DNA from 3 places in the Rhizobium sp. SRDI943 genome. Region 3 is predicted to be linked to each of the others. Evidence: predicted binding sites of a transcription regulator. Region 3 holds the regulator's gene; each other region holds the start of a gene.
The links. Region 3 encodes LexA, which represses DNA repair genes until DNA is damaged. Its sites were predicted from a motif close to TGTTCNNNNTGTGTTCNG; they were not measured.
Positions count from the first base shown of each region.

Region 1: AC245Y_RS06970 (DUF5680 domain-containing protein) is a predicted target of LexA. The motif match lies at 5,029-5,046, and genes of this name have one in related genera.
Region 2: AC245Y_RS34400 (ImuA family protein) is a predicted target of LexA. The motif match lies at 2,953-2,970, and genes of this name have one in related genera.

Region 1 is NZ_CM172787.1:1,370,902-1,377,564, forward strand. Features, by position in the region: gene AC245Y_RS06950 (DUF1467 family protein) at 1-109, shown strand, start outside; gene proS (proline--tRNA ligase) at 700-2,022, shown strand; gene AC245Y_RS06960 (lipoprotein-releasing ABC transporter permease subunit) at 2,038-3,342, shown strand; gene AC245Y_RS06965 (ABC transporter ATP-binding protein) at 3,357-4,040, shown strand; gene AC245Y_RS06970 (DUF5680 domain-containing protein) at 4,314-4,778, opposite strand; gene dnaE (DNA polymerase III subunit alpha) at 5,283-6,663, shown strand, end outside.
Region 2 is NZ_JBYGKN010000004.1:263,686-270,348, forward strand. Features, by position in the region: gene AC245Y_RS34385 (glycosyltransferase) at 1-256, opposite strand, end outside; partial or broken gene AC245Y_RS34390 (PQQ-dependent sugar dehydrogenase) at 487-2,062, opposite strand; gene AC245Y_RS34395 (DUF2231 domain-containing protein) at 2,062-2,499, opposite strand; gene AC245Y_RS34400 (ImuA family protein) at 3,017-3,775, shown strand; gene AC245Y_RS34405 (Y-family DNA polymerase) at 3,696-5,207, shown strand; gene AC245Y_RS34410 (error-prone DNA polymerase) at 5,204-6,663, shown strand, end outside.
Region 3 is NZ_CM172787.1:1,806,717-1,813,379, reverse strand. Features, by position in the region: gene kdsA (3-deoxy-8-phosphooctulonate synthase) at 1-94, opposite strand, end outside; gene AC245Y_RS09550 (VOC family protein) at 91-987, opposite strand; gene lexA (transcriptional repressor LexA) at 1,186-1,905, shown strand; gene AC245Y_RS09540 (ComEC/Rec2 family competence protein) at 1,886-4,318, opposite strand; gene gltA (citrate synthase) at 4,609-5,898, shown strand; gene lpxB (lipid-A-disaccharide synthase) at 5,931-6,663, opposite strand, start outside.

The sequences.
Region 1 (6,663 bases), 440 kb from region 3:
GCTGACAACGTTGATTTCGGCCGTGGTCTACGGCCTCTGGTACGTCTGCGACACCTATTTCGGCTGGGGCTTCGATGCGCTGCCGCAACTCGGCCCGAGCTTCTATTAAGCGTGGCTTTTGCTCAAACTTTGAGCAGATGTAAACTTATTGAAAGCGAAATTTCGTCATACCAGTGTCATACTGTTGCGGCAAAGAGCTCTCGTAACGGAATGATGGCCATCCCCTTACGGAAGTCGGCTGGATTTCTGGATGGGATGGGGCCGAAAAGCCAAAAAAAAACAAGGCTAAAAGCCTTGTTTTAAGTATCGCGTGATCTGTAACCGTTGCCGGGGCTGCGACGAGCGCGCCTAAGATCTGATCCTCCCAAGACTTGACCGCGAATTCGGCAAGAATTTAACTTCCTGCCTGTTTTGTGAGCTAAAACTAGCTCAAACATTGGGCTTTGTCATCAGCTTTTTTTGCATTTTTGCTACACTCTAGCAAAATTTTTCTGTTGACAAGATTTTGGTTCAAGTCCTTATAAACACGCGCTTTTTTATGCCCTTTCATTTTGCGGGTGCGAACATGCGCTTCCGGGAGGTTGCCGGCATCCGTTGCGGGTTTCCTTCCTGCCGCGAAGCGGCTATGAACGCTCCCGACATTAACAATGGTCTTTCGATTCCGCCTGCTGCGGGATCTCAACCGCTCCGGAATCCGCCATGCGTCTGTCCCGCTATTTCATGCCCATCCTCAAGGAAAACCCCAAGGAAGCGGAAATCGTCTCCCACCGGCTGATGCTGCGCGCCGGCATGATCCGCCAGCAGTCGCAGGGCATCTATTCCTGGCTGCCGCTCGGCAAGCGCGTGCTCGACAAGGTCAACGCCATTATCCGCGACGAGCAGAACCGCGCCGGCGCCATCGAGCTGTCGATGCCGACCCTGCAATCGGCCGAACTCTGGCAGGAAAGCGGCCGCTACGACGCCTACGGCAAGGAGATGCTGCGCATCAAGGACCGCCAGGATCGGCCGATGCTCTATGGTCCCACCAATGAAGAGATGGTGACGGATATTTTCCGCTCTTCCGTCAAATCCTATAAGGACCTGCCGCTCAATCTCTATCACATCCAGCTGAAGTTCCGCGACGAGATCCGCCCGCGCTTCGGCACCATGCGCTCGCGCGAATTCATGATGAAGGATGCCTATTCCTTCGACCTGACGCGCGAAGGGGCGGAGCATTCCTATAACAAGATGTTCGCCGCCTACCTGCGCACGTTCGACCGGCTCGGCCTGCGCGCCATTCCGATGCGCGCCGACACCGGCCCGATCGGCGGCAAGCTCAGCCATGAGTTCATCATCCTCGCTGACACCGGCGAATCCGAAGTCTTCTGCCACAAGGATTTCGTCGATTTCGATATTCCTGGTGCACACACGGATTTCGACAGTGTCGAGGGCCTGCAGGCGATCTTCGACAAATGGACCTCGCTCTATGCTGCGACCTCGGAAATGCACGACGAGGCGGCCTTCAACGCCGTTCCGGAAGGCGACCGCCTGTCGGCGCGTGGCATCGAGGTCGGCCATATCTTCTATTTCGGCACGAAATATTCCGAGCCGATGGGTGCGAAAGTGCAGGGACCTGATGGCAAGGAACACTTCGTTCACATGGGTTCCTACGGTATCGGCCCGACACGCCTTGTTCCCGCCATCATCGAAGCATCGCATGACGACAACGGAATCACCTGGCCGGCATCGGTCGCTCCCTTCGATATCGTTGTGATCAACATGAAGGCGGGCGATCAGGCCTGTGACGATACTTGCGAGCTGATCTATGCCGCGCTGACCAAGGCCGGCAAGGATGTGCTCTACGACGATACCGATGATCGGGCCGGTACGAAATTCGCGACCGCCGACCTGATCGGTGTGCCCGTCCAGATCATCGCCGGCCCGCGCGCGGTCGCCAACGGCGAAGTTGAAGTGAAGGACCGCAAGACCGGCGCCCGCGAAACGATGACCATCGAAGCGGCGATCAACCGGTTCGTGGCTTAAGGAAACGGAGGCGAAATGGCAGACGCAGCAGTGGACCGGAGTTCAAAATCCGGCTTGGGTCCGGCTGGCAAGCCATTTTCCACCTTCGAACGCCTCGTGGCGTGGCGTTATCTGCGCGCCCGTCGCAAGGAGGCCTTCATCTCGGTGATCGCCGGCTTCTCCTTCGTCGGCATCATGCTGGGCGTTGCGACACTGATCATCGTCATGGCCGTCATGAACGGCTTCCGAACCGAGCTCGTCTCGCGCATCCTCGGCATTAACGGCCACATGATCGTCCAGCCGGTCGACGGCCCCTTCACCGATTATCCTGTCCTCAGCAGCAAGCTCGCCGCGGTGCCGGGCGTCAAGATGGCGCTCCCCTTGGTGGAAGGTCAGGTGCTCGCTTCGGCCCAGGCCGGCGGCAGCACCGGCGCTCTGGTGCGCGGCGCCCGCGCCGAGGACCTGACCAAGCTTAAGACGATCTCTGACAACATCAAATCAGGCGACATGGTGGGTTATGCCTCCGGCCAGGGTGTGCTGATCGGCACCCGCATGGCCGATCAGCTCGGTCTGCGCGTCGGCGACCTCATTACGCTGACGTCGCCAGATGGCGACATTACGCCGATGGGCGTCAGCCCTCGCATCAAATCCTACAAGATCTCCGGCCTCTTCGAGATCGGCATGTCGGAATATGACTCCTCGATCATCTTCATGCCGCTCGAGGAAGCGCAGCTCTATTTCAATGCCGAGGGACTGGTGCAGTCGATCGAGCTGTTCGTCGATCACCCTGACGATATCGACAATCTGCGGCCCAAGGTGGAGGAGGCGGCCGGCCGCCAGATCGCCATCACCGACTGGCGCCAGCGCAACCAGACCTTCTTCTCGGCGCTGCAGGTCGAGCGCAACGTCATGTTCATGATCCTGACGCTGATCGTGCTCGTCGCGGCGCTGAACATCATCTCCGGCCTCATCATGCTGGTGAAGGACAAGGGCAGCGATATCGCCATCCTGCGCACCATGGGTGCCAGCGCCGGCGCAATCATGCGCATCTTCTTCATGACCGGCGCGGCGATCGGCATCGTCGGCACCGTTGCCGGTGTGCTGCTCGGCGTTCTCGTCTGCGTCAACATCGAATCCGTCCGCCAGTTCTTCTCCTGGATTTCAGGCACCGTGCTCTTCAATCCGCAGGTCTATTTCCTCAGCCAGCTGCCCGCCGAGATGGATCTCAGCGAAACGATCTCGATCGTTGCCATGGCGCTGACGCTCTCCTTCATCGCGACCATCTTCCCGGCCTGGCGTGCCTCCAGGCTCGATCCGGTGCAGGCCCTGCGCTACGAATAAGGAATGCCGCCTTCATGAAACGCAACGTCGTTCTCAAGCTTACCGGCGTCGAGCGCCATTACGGGCAGGGCGATACGCTGCTCTCGATCCTGAAGGGCGCAGATTTTTCGATATCGAAAGGGGAGACTGTCGCTCTCGTCGCCCCTTCCGGCACCGGCAAGTCGACACTGCTGCATATCGCCGGCCTGCTGGAGCATCCGGACGGCGGTGAAGTCAACATCAACGGCCATGCCTGCGACGGCTTGAGCGATGAGAAACGCACCGCCATCCGCCGCAGCGAAATCGGCTTCGTCTACCAGTTCCACCACCTGCTGCCGGAATTTTCGGCACTCGAAAATATCATGATGCCGCAGCTGATCGCCGGGCTTTCCTGGAAGGAAGCCGGAGAGCGGGCCGGCCAGCTTCTCGACTACATGCGCATCGGCCATCGTGGCTCGCATCGCCCCGGCGAGCTTTCCGGCGGCGAGCAGCAGCGCGTTGCGATTGCCCGTGCCGTCGCCAATGCGCCGACCCTGCTTCTTGCCGACGAGCCGACCGGCAATCTCGACCCGGAAACGGCAAGCTACGTGTTCGAGGCGCTGGAAGCGCTGGTGCGCCAGTCGGGCCTTGCTGCCCTTATCGCTACCCATAACCACGAGCTCGCCCGCCGCATGGATCGGCGTGTGACGATCTCTGACGGCAAGATCGTCGATTTCTGAGACTGCGGTCCATGGCTGTCAGGTTGACGCCGATGATTGCCCCTCAGAACTAACCTACCGGGGTCGAGCCACTGGCCTCGCCCCGTCTTTCGGACCCCGTAAATGGGGCGAGGGGACGTGCCATGCGAGAGATTGGCGAGGAACTGAAGGGTCGCGGCATATCCTCTTCGCCCCGTTTACGGGGAGAAAGGTGGCGGCAGCCGGACGAGTGGCTGATCTCGCCGACCTCCTGGCGGGACATTATGCACTTAACAGGACAGCAGTGGGCCACGATCAGGGGATAACCAGTCCGCCGCGGTAGTCGAGCATATAGGCCTTCTGGCCATCGACCATGATGCATTCACTGCCGCTGAACCGCTCGCAGCTGCCTTCGCTGCGGTCGATATAGCGGCCGAGCGGATGGTCGAATTCCATTCCGCCAAGAAACCGCCCCTCTCGATACATCGCCGAAAGTGCTGTCTTGATCACCGTCCCGGCTGCTGCGCCGTCGATGAGATCAGGCGCAATGACGCAGCCAAAATAATTCATCGCCCAGACGGGCTCGTCGGCAAGCCACACCACTTCCTGTCCGGCGAAATCCGTGCCGCCGAAATAGCTGTCGAGATAGCGCCAGTCGCCGCGTTCGTAACCGATATCGTGGGAGCTCGGCCGGCAGGGCGCGCGCGCCGCGCCGCCGCCCACATAGGTCGTAGCCTTCGCCTCCACGATGAATTCGTTCAGCATCGCAATATCGAGCATGTCATTCTCCTCTCGGCCCGATGTTGGCAAATAATCCCTGGCATGTAAAGAACAGAAAGTGAACATAGGCCGGGAGTAGTGGAGTCGCTCTGAGGAGGGCTGCCGCCTGAGCACCATGACCGATCAGCGGCGGATCGGGAAAGGGCAAGGCTGCTGCCGATCACCTCGATCGCCGGCCCTCTAGCCGATTCGTCGCCTATTTCCTGGGATCTTCAAACACAAGAAAGGAGGAAAAGATTCCTGTTGACAATAGAACATACATGGAACAAATTGAAAACATAACGAGTAAAGGAGAGCCCGATGACTGACATGATCCGTGATATCGCAGCATTCACCTCCATCGCAATGTTCGTTGCCAGCTTCTCGCTCATCGTCATGGCGCTCTAAAGTTTTCAGGGGACCGCATGGCAATCATGCGGTCCGGACGCGGGACTTCTTCTGGACATCATCGCCCTCTATGCCGACAATGCGTCCGATTCATTCGGGTGATTGGGAAGGCATGTCATGGCGGATACGGCAAAGGGTTCAACGGGTGAGGCGATCGGCGGTACGCCGGGTTTCATCCACCTGAGGGTCCATTCCGCCTATTCGCTTCTCGAGGGCGCTCTGCCGCTGAAGAAGATCCTCTATAAGGCGACCGGCGACAGCCAGCCGGCGATTGCAATTACCGACACCAACAATCTGTTCGTCGCCCTCGAATTCTCCCAGAAGGCGATGGAGGAAGGCCTGCAGCCGATTATCGGCTGCCAGGTCTCGATCGACATGGGAGACGGGTTGGAAACGGAAAAGCGCGGCGGCCAGCAGGCCCTGGTCAAGCTGCCGGCGATCGTTCTTCTCGCTGCGACGGATGCCGGTTACGAACGGCTGGTCGATCTCGTCAGTCGGGCCTATCTCGGCGGCGAAAGCAACCAGGCCGTTCATATCAGTGCCTCCTGGCTGGAGGAGGCAGGCACGGAAGGGCTGATCGCATTGACCGGCGCGCTGACCGGGCCGGTCGACGTGGCCATCAAGGAAGGCCATCCCGCTCAGGCGGAAGCCCGGCTGCTCACGCTGAAGCGTCTCTTCGGCGACAGGCTCTATGTCGAGCTGCAGCGGCACGGCACCTATGACAAGCGGCACGAGCAGAAGATTATCGGGCTCGCCTATGCCCACGACCTGCCGCTGGTTGCGACCAACGAGGCCTTCTTTCCGACCCGCGACGATTACGACGCCCATGATGCGCTAATGGCGGTCGCGCACAACGCCATCGTCTCCGACGACAGCCGCTTTCGCCTGACGCCGGATCACTATCTGAAGAGCCGGGCCGAGATGGTCAAGCTCTTCGCCGACCTGCCGGAAGCGCTGGAAAATACGATCGAGATCGCCACGCGCTGCTCCTTCGTGCTGAAGACCAGAAAGCCGATCCTGCCACGCTTCACCGGTGCGACCGACGATGCCGAGGAGGCCGAACGCGCCGAGGCGAGCGAGCTGCGCCGCCAGGCGGTCGAAGGGCTGGACATGCGGCTTGCAACGCTCGGCATGTCGGCGGGTTACGAGGAAAAGGACTATCGCGAACGGCTGGATTTCGAGCTTAGCGTCATCGAGCGCATGCGGTTTCCCGGTTACTTCCTGATCGTTGCCGACTTCATCAAATGGGCCAAGCAGCATGACATTCCGGTCGGTCCCGGCCGTGGTTCGGGCGCCGGGTCGCTGGTCGCCTATGCCTTGACGATCACCGACGTCGATCCCTTGCGTTTTTCGCTGCTATTCGAGCGCTTCCTCAATCCGGAACGCGTCTCGATGCCGGACTTCGACATCGATTTCTGCCAGGACCGCCGCGAAGAGGTGATCCGCTACGTCCAGGCCAAGTATGGCCGCGAGCAGGTGGCGCAGATCATCACTTTCG
Region 2 (6,663 bases), on a different replicon from region 3:
GGGTCCAAATTTCGGCGCGGTCGGCAAGGCCTCCTTTGAGAGCTGCAAGAGGGAGCCGCTCGATGTAGCCCCCCACGACCTCGACGTTCTGTCTCGGGGTGACGGTCATCTCTGGGAGAGGCCCGCGATTTCCCGACAACCATTGCTGCCGAAACCAGGCTATCGTCTTGAATTGGGCGTCGCGCCAATCGCCGTTCTGGAAGTCGCTGATGACAACTATTCGGCGTGGTATGTTTGGTGCTTGCAGCGCAACCATTTTCGTTGAAGTCCCGCGTTTGAAGCCGACCTAAGTTTGCATCTCATTTGCCGTGAACCCCTCACTTAAATGCGACTTCGCCCCATGTTGAACATGCGGCGGCTAACGATCGCCGATAGAAAAGCGCGCGGAAGCGGCCACTGCGCGATGGTGACCTCAGGAAATTTCTTGATGTCGGCCAGTCACCACGAAAACATGACGAGAGGTGATTTAAACCCGACAAAATCTCTTCATAGACCACCTGCAGGGTCGATCTGCATTTGCGCAGGCTGGGATTTATCCGGTTGTCCGGGAAGGGGTTTCTGGTCGGTCGGGCGTTCATCTGCCGGGGCTGCCGGCATCTGCGATTGAGGGGTCGAACCCGTCCTTTCGGTTCCGATGCCAGGATTCATATCGGCGGTCCCGCCCGCCGTCGCATCAGTCGTGACTTGCCGATTTACCGAAACCTGGTCCGTGCCGATGGGCTGCGGCGTAATCTTGCCGTCGGACGCAGCAACGCGCCAGACGGTGTTGCCGGCGTCATCTGCGACCAGCAGAGCTCCCGTCCCGTCGATCCCGACTCCGACCGGCCGTCCCTTCGCCTGGTCGTCCTTGATAAAGCCCGTGACGACGTCCTGCGCCTTGCCGGATGGCTTGCCGGCCTCGAATGGTACGTACACCACCTTGTAGCCGTTGAAGCTGTCCCGGTTCCAGCTGCCGTGCTCTCCGATGAAGGCGCCATTGGCGTAGGCGGCCGGCAGCGCTGAATTCATCGAGAAGGCCAATCCGAGGGCCGCGACATGGCTCGACAGGGCATAATCCGGTGGCGTCGCTCTTTCGACCATGTCCGGACGCGGCGGATGCACGCGCGCATCGACATGGTTGCCGTAATAGCTCCAGGGCCAGCCGTAGAAGCCGCCTTCCTTAACCGAGGTCATGTAATCGGGAACGAGGTTCGGACCGAGTTCGTCGCGCTCATTGACGACCGTCCAGAGCGAACCTGTCTCAGGGTTGAAGGTCAGGCCGTTCGGATTGCGCAGACCTGAGGCGAAGACACGCGCCGCGCCGGTGTGCCGGTCGACCTGCCAGATCGCTGCACGTCCCTTTTCTGCTTCAAGCCCATTCTCGACGATATTGGAATTCGAGCCGACCGAGACGTAGAGCATCTGCCCATCGGGGCTGAGCGCCAAATCCTTGGTCCAATGATGATTGATCGGACCACCGGGCAGGGGCGTGATGGTTTTCGGTTGGGCGGTGATTTCATTCTGCCCAAGTTCATAGTGGTAGGCGAATGGCGGACGTCGAGGCGACATAGAGCGTGTTGTCGACCCAGGCGACACCGAACGGCGAATCGAGTTTCTTCAGCAGATCGTGCCTCTCATCCACCTTGCCGTCGCGGTTGGCGTCGCGCAGCAGTGTGATGATGTTGCTTTCCTTCTGCTCGCCGCCGTCGCCATGAGCGATGGACATGATCCAGCCTCTGATCAAATCCTTCGGCCGGGAGGCCGGTTCGCCTGACGGGCCACGCGCCTGAACTACCAGTACGTCGCCGTTCGGCAAGGTGTGGACTGTCCTTGGATTGGCGAGGTCCTTGGCATAAGCAGTGACCGTCAAACCGTTCGGTGCGGCCGGCGTCTCACCATCCTTCCAGCCAACGACCTCCGCTACCTTCAGATCAGGCAGCAGGGAAGGGGCTGGATCTGGGAGCACGGGGTTCGGTCCGATCTGCTGAGAGATGTCAAAATCTCCGCTCTGGGCGTAAGCCGCAAGACCGACGCCGACAGATATCGACAGAACCGAAGCGCCGAGAATCTGGGACTTCTTCATCATATCCTCCAGGCCAGTCTGGCATATTTGCGGGCGGAAATTGCTGCGGCCACCAGGCACAAGACAAAGGTGACGGCCGAAAGCATCAGTCCGTATGGGACGACGGCCGTCCATCCATCGCCGGCATGGATAAGGTTGTTGGCAAAGGCGAGGCTCAGTATGATTAGATAGAGGAGGGCGGACAGGAACGGCGGCCGTAAAGGGCGCGTGCGGCGACGCATCAGATCCATCAATCCGGCCAGAATCGCAAGCGAGCCCAACATAAGCCCAGCGAACAGCAACCATGCAGAGAAATTCTGCCACATCAGATTGCCGGTCTGCCAGAAAGCGATATCGGTCGCAAGCGCGAGCGTGAAGCAGACGAAGGGAAACGGGACAAAGAGCGACTGAAGCGGATAGGCGGCCGAGTCTCGATTGCTTGTAGAAGATATAGCCATGGATGCTCCGTGAAACTGAGAGCTGGGAGATGCCTATCCAACCCGCGGCGAGAGCATATGGTTCCGTTACGGTGCGTGCTGCACGAACTGCCCGCCTGAAAGAGCATGGTCGGCCCCAGCAGAGAGCGAAGAAGAAAGTGCTCCTTAGCCAGCCAGGTTGCAGCTCAGCCGACTTGTTCGATGGAGAGCGGGCCGGGCGGCAGGGCTCGATCAGCGACTTGGCCGAGAAGGCCGGATCGAGCCAATCGGCCCAGGCGTCCCGTTCGAGAATAACAGTTTGCCGGTCGTGATATGGCGCAATGTCTGGCCTGAACTCCATCGTCCACAAGCGGCGTTCGGCGCCTCCGAAAATATTCCTTCCTCATCATCCGATTGAATCCGCTGTCGATTTTTCTGCGTCGCACTCGTGCTCAACTTCAGCGCGTCATATGCGCGTTGACTCATTTACGTCTTGAGAACAGATACAGAACATATTGCTGTTACTCAAGCTGAAAACGGGTTGCCGCTAAAGGAGATCATGAACTCAGCCGTCGCCCCAATCGCTATCCTCGACGGTCTGCGCGAGCAGATAGCGCACCTGGAAAGCGCCAGTCAGCGCAGGCGAGGCGTTTTGCCTTTCGGCGTGGCCCAGATCGACGGGCGGCTTCCGGGCGGCGGATTGGCCCATGGAGCGCTGCACGAATGCGCTGGCGGCGGGGCCGGCACCGTCGATGGCGCGGCCGCCGCCCTGTTCGTGGCCGGCATTGCCGCGCGTACGAAAGGCAAGATCGTCTGGTGCCTGACACGTCCCGATCTGTTCTTCCCGGCCCTGGCGCAGGCGGGGCTGCATCCGAACCGGGTGGTCTTCGTCGAGTCCGACAAGGAAGAGGACGTCCTTGCCAACATGGAGGCGGGCCTCTCGTACGGCGGGCTCGGCGCGGTGATTGGCGAGATCGTCCGCCTGCCGATGGCGGCGTCGCGCCGGCTGCAACTTGCCGCCGAGAAGACCGGCACGATGGCGCTCGCGGTGCGGCGGTGGCGACGGCAGACCGAGGCCAGCGACTTCGGGCAGCCGACGGCCGCGACCACGCGCTGGAGGGTGAGCGTCATTCCGAGTGAGGAGCTGCCGGTTCCAGGCGTCGGGCGGGCGAGGTGGTTTTTGGAACTGATGAGGGTGAAAGCGGGTGAGTGTGCCGAGTTCGAAGTAGGAGCCTGCGATGCCAAGGGTCGTATCGATATTTTTTCCCGATCTGTCGACCGACAGGATCAGGCGGGCCGATCCCGCCATTCCCGTTGAGCAGCCGATCGCCGTCATTTCGAAGAGCGGATCCAAGCGCTGGGTCTCGGCCGCCGACGCCGCGGCCAGGAAGGCCGGACTCCACGTCGGCATGCCGGCCGCCAGGGCGCAGGCGATCCTCCAGGGCCTGCGGATGATCGACGCCGATCCGGCCGCCGATGCCGTGGCGCTCGAGCGCGTCACCATGTGGGCGCTGACGCAGTATTCGCCGATCGTCGCCGTCGACGCGCCGGACGGCATGGTCATCGATACGGAGGGCGCCGACCATCTGCAGGGCGGCGAGGAGCGCATGTTGACGAGCATCGCCAATCGGTTTCGCGCCAAGGGCCTGACGGCACGGGTCGCCATTGCGGACACATGGGGCGCGGCTCACGCATGTGCCCGCGCCATCAACCGCGAAACTGTCATCGTCCCGAGTGGCAAGACCATCCTGGCGGTCGAGCGACTTCCGATCTCTCTGCTGCGGCTACCCGAGAAGATCGTGGGCGATCTGCGCATGCTCGGCTTCCGGACGATCGGCGAGCTCTCGGCGACGCCGCGCGCTCCCTTGGCGCTTCGCTTCGGCCCGGAGATTGGACGGCGTCTCGACCAGATGTTCGGTCGCGTCCGCGAACCAATAGATCCGATCCGTAGCCCAGAACTCGTCGAGGTCGTTCGATCGTTCGCCGAACCGATCGGTGCAGCGGAAACGATCGACAAGTATGTCGGCCGGCTGATTGTTCAGCTCGTCGCTGAACTCCAACGGAAGGGTCTTGGCGTCCGCCGGACCGATCTTATCGTCGACAAGGTCGATGGGACCAGGCAGGCGATCAGAGCGGGAACCGCCAAGCCGGTGCGAGACATCGCCTGGTTGACGAAACTGTTCCGCGACCGGACGCAGACGATCGAGCCGGGTTTCGGGATCGAAAGGCTGACCCTCGTCGCCGTGATGTCGGAACCGCTTGAAGAGAAGCAGAAGGCGTCCTCGCTTGTCGACGACGAGGATGCCGACATCACACCGCTGATCGACGTCCTCGGCAACCGAGGCCAGCGCGTCTACCGGGTCGCGCCGGTCGCCTCCGACGTCCCGGAGCGCAGCGTCCAGCGTATCGCCGCGGTCGGCGAGGACGCGACGGAAGATTGGGTCCACCATTGGCGACGGCCGGTGCGGCTGTTTGCGCGTCCGGATCGGATCGAGGCGATAGCCCTGCTGCCGGATCATCCGCCGGCCAGCATCACCTGGCGCGGTAAGCGTCATCGCGTCAAGCGTGCGGACGGTCCGGAACGCGTCTTCGGCGAATGGTGGAAGCGCGACAGCGAATTCGAGGCTGTGCGCGACTACTTCGTCATCGAAAACGAGAGCGGGGAACGATACTGGATCTTTCGCTCCGGCGACGGCATCGATCCCGAAACAGGTTCCCACAAGTGGTTCATACACGGGATATTCGGATGAGATACGCCGAGCTCCAGGTCACGACGCATTTCAGCTTCCTTCGTGGCGCGTCCTCCGCCGACGAGCTCTTTTCTACCGCCAGGGAACTGGCCATCGAGGCTCTCGGCGTTGTCGATCGCAACAGCCTGGCAGGGGTCGTCCGGGCGCTCGAGGCGTCGCGCGCGACAGGCGTCCGTCTCGTTGTTGGGTGTCGGCTGGATCTGCAGGAGGGCATGTCGATTCTCGTTTATCCCACGGACCGCGGCGCCTATTCGCGGCTCACCCGGCTCCTCACGCTTGGCAAGGGCAGGGGCGGCAAGGCGAACTGCATCTTGAACCTCGACGATGTCGCTCTCTACTCCGAGGGGCTGCTTGCAATCCTTGTGCCCGACCTAGCTGACGAGACCTGCGCCGTCCAACTTCGCAAGATGGCCGAGATATTCGAGGACCGAGCATATGTCTCGCTTTGCCTCCGGCGGCGTCCGAACGACCAGTTGAGGCTGCACGAATTGTCGAACATGGCGATGAGGCACCGCGTGCGAACAGTCGTCACCAACGACGTCCTCTTCCACGATCCTTCCAGGCGGCAGCTTCAGGACGTCGTCACCTGCATTCGAAACAATACCACCATCGACGACGTCGGCTTCAAGCGCGAGCGCCACGCGGACAGATATCTAAAGCCGCCGGAGGAGATGGAGCGCCTGTTCCCGCGCTACCCCGAGGCGCTGGCCCGGACGATGGAGATCGTCGACCGCTGCAGGTTCTCGCTGGAGGAACTGACCTACCAGTATCCCGAGGAGGCGATCCTCCCGGACAAGACCCCGCAGGAATCCCTCGAGCACTATGTCTGGGAGTGCGTGCCCAACCGCTATCCGGAAGGGCTGCCGCCGGAGGTTCTCAAGATCGTCCGTCACGAACTCGATCTCATCCGGACGATGAAATACGCCCCATACTTCCTGACCGTCTTCTCGATCGTCCGCTTCGCCCGGTCGCAAGGCATCCTTTGCCAGGGGCGGGGCTCGGCGGCGAACTCGGCCGTCTGTTACATCCTTGGTATCACCAGCATCGACCCCTCGACCAACGATCTCCTGTTCGAGCGCTTCGTCTCCCAGGAGCGCGACGAGCCGCCGGACATCGACGTCGACTTCGAACACGAAAGAAGGGAGGAGGTCATCCAATGGATCTACAAGACCTACGGGAAGGATAAGGCCGCTCTCTGTTCGACGGTGACCCGTTACAGGGCGAAGGGTGCCATCCGCGACGTCGGCAAGGCGCTCGGCTTGCCTGAGGACCTCATCAAGGCCCTGTCAACGGGCATGTGGGCGTGGTCGGAAGAGCTGGTCAGTGATCGCAGTCTTCGTGATCAGGGCTTGAACCCGCAAGACCGCCGCCTCGCCCTGACGCTTAGGCTTGCGCAGCAGCTCATGGGCGCTCCTCGGCATCTGGGACAGCATCCAGGCGGCTTCGTCCTGACCCA
Region 3 (6,663 bases):
GACCGGCAATCAGCGACAGGCGGCCGGTATTGGAAAAGGTGACCTGGCCTTGGCCTTCGCCGACCCTGACTTCGGAATTCGTATCAGTGCTCATCGTGTTTCCTCGAAGGCGAAGAGCGTGCCCTGCCCGGGCGCGGGCTTCACCAGAATGCGATTGTTCTTGCGCGTGTATGTCACCCCGTTAGCAGCCAAATGCGCTTCTGTCACGGCAAGATCGGCGACAGCGAAGAGGATTGCCCGGCCGCGCAGGCCGCGATCTGCGGATGAGTCGGCGATGTCGAAATAGGCCTCCAGCCCTTCCCGCGTCATCAGGCTGATTTTCGCATTCGATGCCGCGATATTGGCGCCGAAACCGGTTTTCTCGACTGCCGATTGCGCCACGGCAAGGCTGACGAAGGCTGCGAAGGCGGCAGCATCAGGCGCGCAAAGCGCTATCTCGACTATGCCGGTCACGCCATTGGCATGCGTCTCCAGCGCGGCGCGCTCGGCCGGTAGCGGATTGACGCGCTCGACGGTGAAAAGCAGGAGATCCGGCGCGCGCAGGTCGGCGGCGAAAGCCAGCTTGAAGCCGGCAATCGTCTCGGAACCGTCCGGCATCGTCATCGGCCGGGTGAACTGCAGCATCTCGCCGGCGCTCGATCCGTTGCCGACGAAATTCTGATGATCGATGCCGGCATCCTTGCTGCCGAAAGCCAGCCCCGAAAGCCCCTCCTCGCCACAGCGGAAACGGACGGCCTGGTTGCGGGCAGTGAAGACATTGCCTTGGCGCGCCGATGCCTCGCTCTCCTCGACGCTCGCAATCCCGAGTGGCTCCAGATAGGTCTTGTCGGCAAAAAAGACGCAGGCGTTTTCCGTTCCGAAGGGATGGCGCGCATCGGCGGCAACGGTGAAGCCGAGCTTGCCGAGCCTCTCGCGCGCCAGATCGATATTGACGACCGGCAGCACGACATGATCCAGCGGGTGCGGTTTGGCGGAATGCTCGTTCATCATATCCCTCCTGGAAACGGCAAGAGATGTGCGACGGCGCGCCCCTCAATACAAGAGATGTGTCCCAATCCGGCGAATGAAAATAAAAATCTCAACGAGTTGGCGCCAAGTTTTACGGAAATTTAGCTACTTGCGGAACACATATGGAACATATAGTGTCTGTTCTGGATTTGTTTCAATCACGAGGTCACAACGTCGATGCTCACGCGCAAACAACAGGAGCTTCTCCTTTTCATTCACGAGCGCATGAAAGAATCCGGCGTTCCACCGTCTTTCGACGAAATGAAGGATGCTCTGGACCTCGCCTCGAAGTCCGGGATTCATCGCTTGATTACAGCGCTAGAGGAGCGAGGCTTCATTCGCCGCCTACCGAACCGCGCCCGCGCGCTCGAGGTCATCAAGCTTCCGGAGGCCTACAGCCCCAGCATCCAGCCGCGGCGCGGCTTTTCGCCGAGCGTCATCGAAGGCAGCCTGGGCAAACCTCAGCCGGTCGCCGCCCCTGCTCCCGCAAAACCCGTCGCCGACAACGGCAACTCGGTTTCCGTGCCGGTCATGGGCAGAATCGCCGCCGGTGTGCCGATTTCGGCGATCCAGAACAACACCCACGACATCGCCGTTCCGGCCGACATGCTCGGCTCCGGTGAACATTATGCGCTCGAGGTCAAGGGCGATTCGATGATCGACGCCGGCATCTTCGACGGCGACACCGTGATCATCCGCAATGGCAGCACCGCAAGTCCTGGCGACATTGTTGTTGCACTCGTCGATGACGAAGAAGCGACACTCAAGCGCTTCCGCCGCAAGGGCGCCTCGATCGCACTGGAAGCGGCCAACCCGGCTTACGAGACCCGGATTTTCGGACCAGACCGTGTTAAGGTGCAGGGCAAACTCGTCGGCCTCATTCGCCGCTATCACTGACATCGGTTAGGCCGGATTCGGTAAAGCTGTTGCTGCGCCAGTCAAAGGCGCGATGGCGCATCCATGGTCGCGACAATGCGTCAAATGCGGTTGCCACCTCCAGGCCGGCGTCCGCGAAGCGCAACTCGATGGATCCGGTCCTGCGCAGCGTCTCGCCGGTGAAGAGCGTCGCACCTGAGCGGCAGCTGTTGAAACGCAGGCGGACCGACGTCACGATGATATCGGCCGCGTCGCATGCCGGGCCGAGATAGGCGGCATTGTCGATGACAGCAACCACACGACCATTGCCAAGCCTTGATGCGCACCAGGCCCTCTTGACGCAGGAAAAGCGGTTTGCTTCACCGGCCGCTGCGGCCGCCCGCATCGCTGTCCTCGCTTCGTTCTGCTGATCGCGGGAAAGCTTGACGCGGCGGTCTTCTCCTACCTGCGGGATAGCAGGACCATCCAGCATCTTCGGCGGATCATGTCTCGGCAGGACCAGGGCTCTCTGCCACTGGTCGAAGATGAAATCCGGTGGTCTTTCACGGTTGGAAGCCATTGCTGCCGCTTCGACCACCGCGACGAGACTGCCATCCTCCGAAATCACCAGATCCGGCGGCCGGGGAACCGGTAGAAGCAACAGGATGAGCGTTGCGACCGCGATGATTGATGTGCCGATATGGCGCAGCCGGGTGCGGAGCAGCGTCAGCAGCAGAAAGCCTGCCACGGCGACCGCGAAATACCAGGCGGGCAAGCGGCCGACGTCGATATTGCCATCCCAGCCGGACACCGTCTTTGCGACCGCGATCACCAGATCGAGGCCGAATCCGACGACCTTCCAGGGCAAAACATCCAGACCGAAAGGCATGAGCAGCATCGCCAGCAAGCCGGCCGGCATGACGATGAAGGAGATGATCGGCATCGTCGCGAGGTTTGCCGGCAGGCCGTAGGCGGTCAGGCGATGAAAATGCTCGATCGAAAACAGCGCGGTGGAAAGACCGCCGATCAGCGAAGTCAGGAAGACGCCGCCGAAGAAACCGGCAACCGTAACGACGGGCCTGATGATAGGTAGCTTCAGAAAGGCGTTTTCGCGGACGCGCCGGTCCTTCCACAACTGATAGCCCGAGACCAGCGCTAATGTCGCGGCAAAGGACATCTGGAAGCTCGGACCTAAGACCTCGGACGGTGAAATGAGGATGATGACGAGGGCGGAAAGCGCGACATTGCGCAGGCTGATCGACGGCCGGTCGAAGAAGACGGCAATCAACATGATGGCCATCATGATGAAAGCGCGCTCGGCAGAGACCGCAAAGCCCGAAATCAGGAAATAGGCAGTAACGGCGATGAGCGCGCCGGCGGCAGCGATCTTCTTCGTCGGGTAGGCCTCAGCGATACCGGGAAAGATGCTGAGCAGCATCCGAAAGCCGACGAAGAAGATGCCGGCCGACAGCGCCATGTTGAGACCGGAGATGGCGATGATATGAGCCAGACCGGACTGGCGTAGTGCCTCCGTCGTCGCATCCGAGATGGCGCGCCGCTCGTCCGTCACCAGTGCGGCGGCAAAAGCGCCGGTATCGCCGGGCAGGATCGACCTTATCCGGTCGCCAATGCCGCTGCGCAGCCGGTAGAGCCCTTCGAGCAGCGCTTCCACCGCCGATCTTGCAGCCTGCGGACCTGCCTGCGCATCGTCCTTCGTCGGTGCACCGTAGAAGAAGCCGTTGGCGCCGATGCCGTCGAAATAGGCACTGAAGGAGAAGTCGTTGAGCTCGGGAAGTGCTGGGCCCGCCGGCGGCGTCAGCCGCGCCCTGCCGGTGATGATATCGCCGATCTCGAAGGCTGCGTCCGCACCGCGGGCGATGGCGGTGATGCGTTCCGGCGGCCGCTTGACCTGAGGCGCTTCAGTGCCGGTGACGGTAAGAATGTAGCGCCACCGGCCGCGACCATCGCCTTCGCGCCGCTCGACGCGGCCGGTCACCGTCGTCGTCACTGATGAATCGAGGATCACGGTCGAAGCCCGCCAGCTCTCGAACTGCGCCGAGACTATGCCGCAAGCCACGAGCGAAAGCGCCAGCAGCGCTGCCCGCAATGCCGCCCGGTTGCGGCTGGCGATGAGAACTGCGACGGTCAGCACCAACAGGCAGAGCAGCGATGCAGTGAGCGGAAAATCCGATGCCGCGAGAAACCAGATGGCTGACCCGGCGCCGAGGAAGACCGGCGAGAACAGCAGCAGGCGGCCATGGTCCGTCTCCTCGCCCAGCATGCGCATGCCGGCACGCAGCAAGTGCGAGGCTGCGGCCGGCAGCCGGTGGCGCAATGGTATTGCCGACTGCGTCCTTGCCGGTCGCGTCACCACGACTGGTGGTGAAAAATTGGAGGAGCCGGCAAGGCCTTCGCCTGTTTCCGGCCGCAATTCGACTGACGTCAACTCCTGCATGAACCGCCCAAGCCCGGCTGCGAAGGCAGTCAGAATGCAACCTCCAATCAAATCCGGCAAGCATAATCGATTGAAATATGAGGCAAAATCGCGAGCCCCAAAAGACCAGTCGAATCATCGGCTTCCGATATGCGTGTGGCTCATCGCTGCAGTGCCTAAAAGGTGATACCGCATTGCACAAAATGCCATCACAGTAACTTGGCATTAGCTTCGCGATCATATAGCTATCGGTGAGGACGCTTAACCCCTATGGCGCTTTTATGGCGCCACCGCCATTTCGGAGGATCAGCATGACGGATCAAAGCGCTACAATAAAAATCGGTGACAAGTCTGTCGACCTTGCTGTCAAAAGCGGCACGATCGGCCCGAGCGTCATCGATATCGGTGCCCTCTACAAGAACACCGCTTCCTTCACCTACGATCCGGGTTTTACCTCGACCGCATCCTGTGAATCGAAAATCACCTACATCGACGGCGACGAAGGTGTCCTGCTGCATCGTGGCTATCCGATCGAGCAGCTCGCCGAGCATGGCGACTTCCTCGAAGTCTGCTATCTCCTGCTTTACGGCGAACTGCCGACCACCGTGCAGAAGAAGGATTTCGATTACCGCGTTACGCACCACACCATGGTACACGAGCAGATGAGCCGCTTCTTCACCGGCTTCCGCCGCGATGCGCATCCGATGGCCGTCATGTGCGGCTGCGTCGGCGCACTGTCGGCCTTCTATCACGACTCCACCGACATCACCGATCCGCACCAGCGCATGGTCGCCAGCCTGCGCATGATCGCCAAGATGCCGACGCTTGCCGCGATGGCCTACAAATACCATATCGGCCAACCCTTCGTTTATCCGAAGAACGACCTCGACTATGCCTCGAACTTCCTGCGCATGTGCTTTGCTGTGCCCTGCGAGGAATATGTGGTCAATCCGGTGCTTTCCCGCGCCATGGACCGCATCTTCATCCTGCATGCCGATCATGAGCAGAACGCCTCGACCTCGACCGTCCGTCTCGCCGGTTCATCGGGTGCCAACCCGTTCGCCTGCATCGCCGCCGGCATTGCTTGCCTCTGGGGGCCCGCTCACGGCGGTGCTAACGAAGCAGCCCTCAACATGCTGACGGAAATCGGCACGGTCGACCGCATTCCGGAATATGTCGCCCGCGCCAAGGACAAGAATGATCCGTTCCGCCTGATGGGCTTCGGTCACCGGGTCTACAAGAACTACGATCCGCGCGCCAAGATCATGCAGAAGACGACGCATGAAGTGCTCGGCGAACTCGGCATCAAGGACGATCCGTTGCTCGAAGTGGCGATGGAGCTGGAGCGCATCGCGCTCACCGACGAATATTTCATCGAGAAGAAGCTCTATCCGAACATCGACTTCTATTCCGGCATCACGCTGAAGGCGCTGGGCTTCCCCACGACCATGTTCACCGTGCTCTTCGCGCTCGCCCGCACCGTCGGCTGGATCGCGCAGTGGAACGAGATGATCGAGGATCCGGAACAGCGCATCGGCCGTCCGCGCCAGCTTTATGTCGGCGAACCGAAGCGCGACTACATTCCGGTTTCGAAGCGCTGATCGCTTCAGAAAGAACCCAAAAGAAAACCCGGTCAGAAACGACCGGGTTTTTTCTTTTTCAGCACGTCGAGAAGGATCTCGGCAGCGTGTTCGCCGGGCGGCTTTTCGGTCTGCATGCGTTGCCAGACGAGATCATAACCCTCGTTCATCGCCTTCAATTGGAACGTGTCGGCCGACAGCCGCTCCATCCAGCGCGCCAGGCTGGCGCCGCGGACGATCTCGTTCAGATATTCCGGCACGACGGCATAATCGGCGATGATATTGGGCAATGCGCCCGTCCATACCTTGATGCGCCGGGCGAGCAGGCGGATAATCCAATCCGTCTTGTAAACGGACACCGTCGGCACGCCGGCAAGGGCGAGTTCGAGGATCACCGTGCCGGAAGCTGCCATCGCCGCATCCGCCTCGGCAAGGGCCTTCCACTTCTGCGCCGGCCCGACCGCCACCTCCGGCGGCGTGGCCCAGCCGGCGACGAGCCCTTTCACCAGCGCTTCGTTGTGCGGCACGGTCGGCAGCAGGAATCGCATCGGGCCGTTGCGGGCGACAAGTTCTTTGGCCGCATCCTCGAAGAACGGAAGCAGTTTGGCGATTTCGGAGGATCTTGATCCAGGAAGCATCAGGATCGCCTTGCCGGCTCCCTCGACGGGTGCGCGCATGGCGCGCTGCCGCCGCACTTCGAGCAGCGCCGGATCGGCGGTCAGGCGATGGCCGACATAGGTGGTCTCAGGCCCGCCGAGCGCACGCATTGTTGCCGGCTCGAAGGGC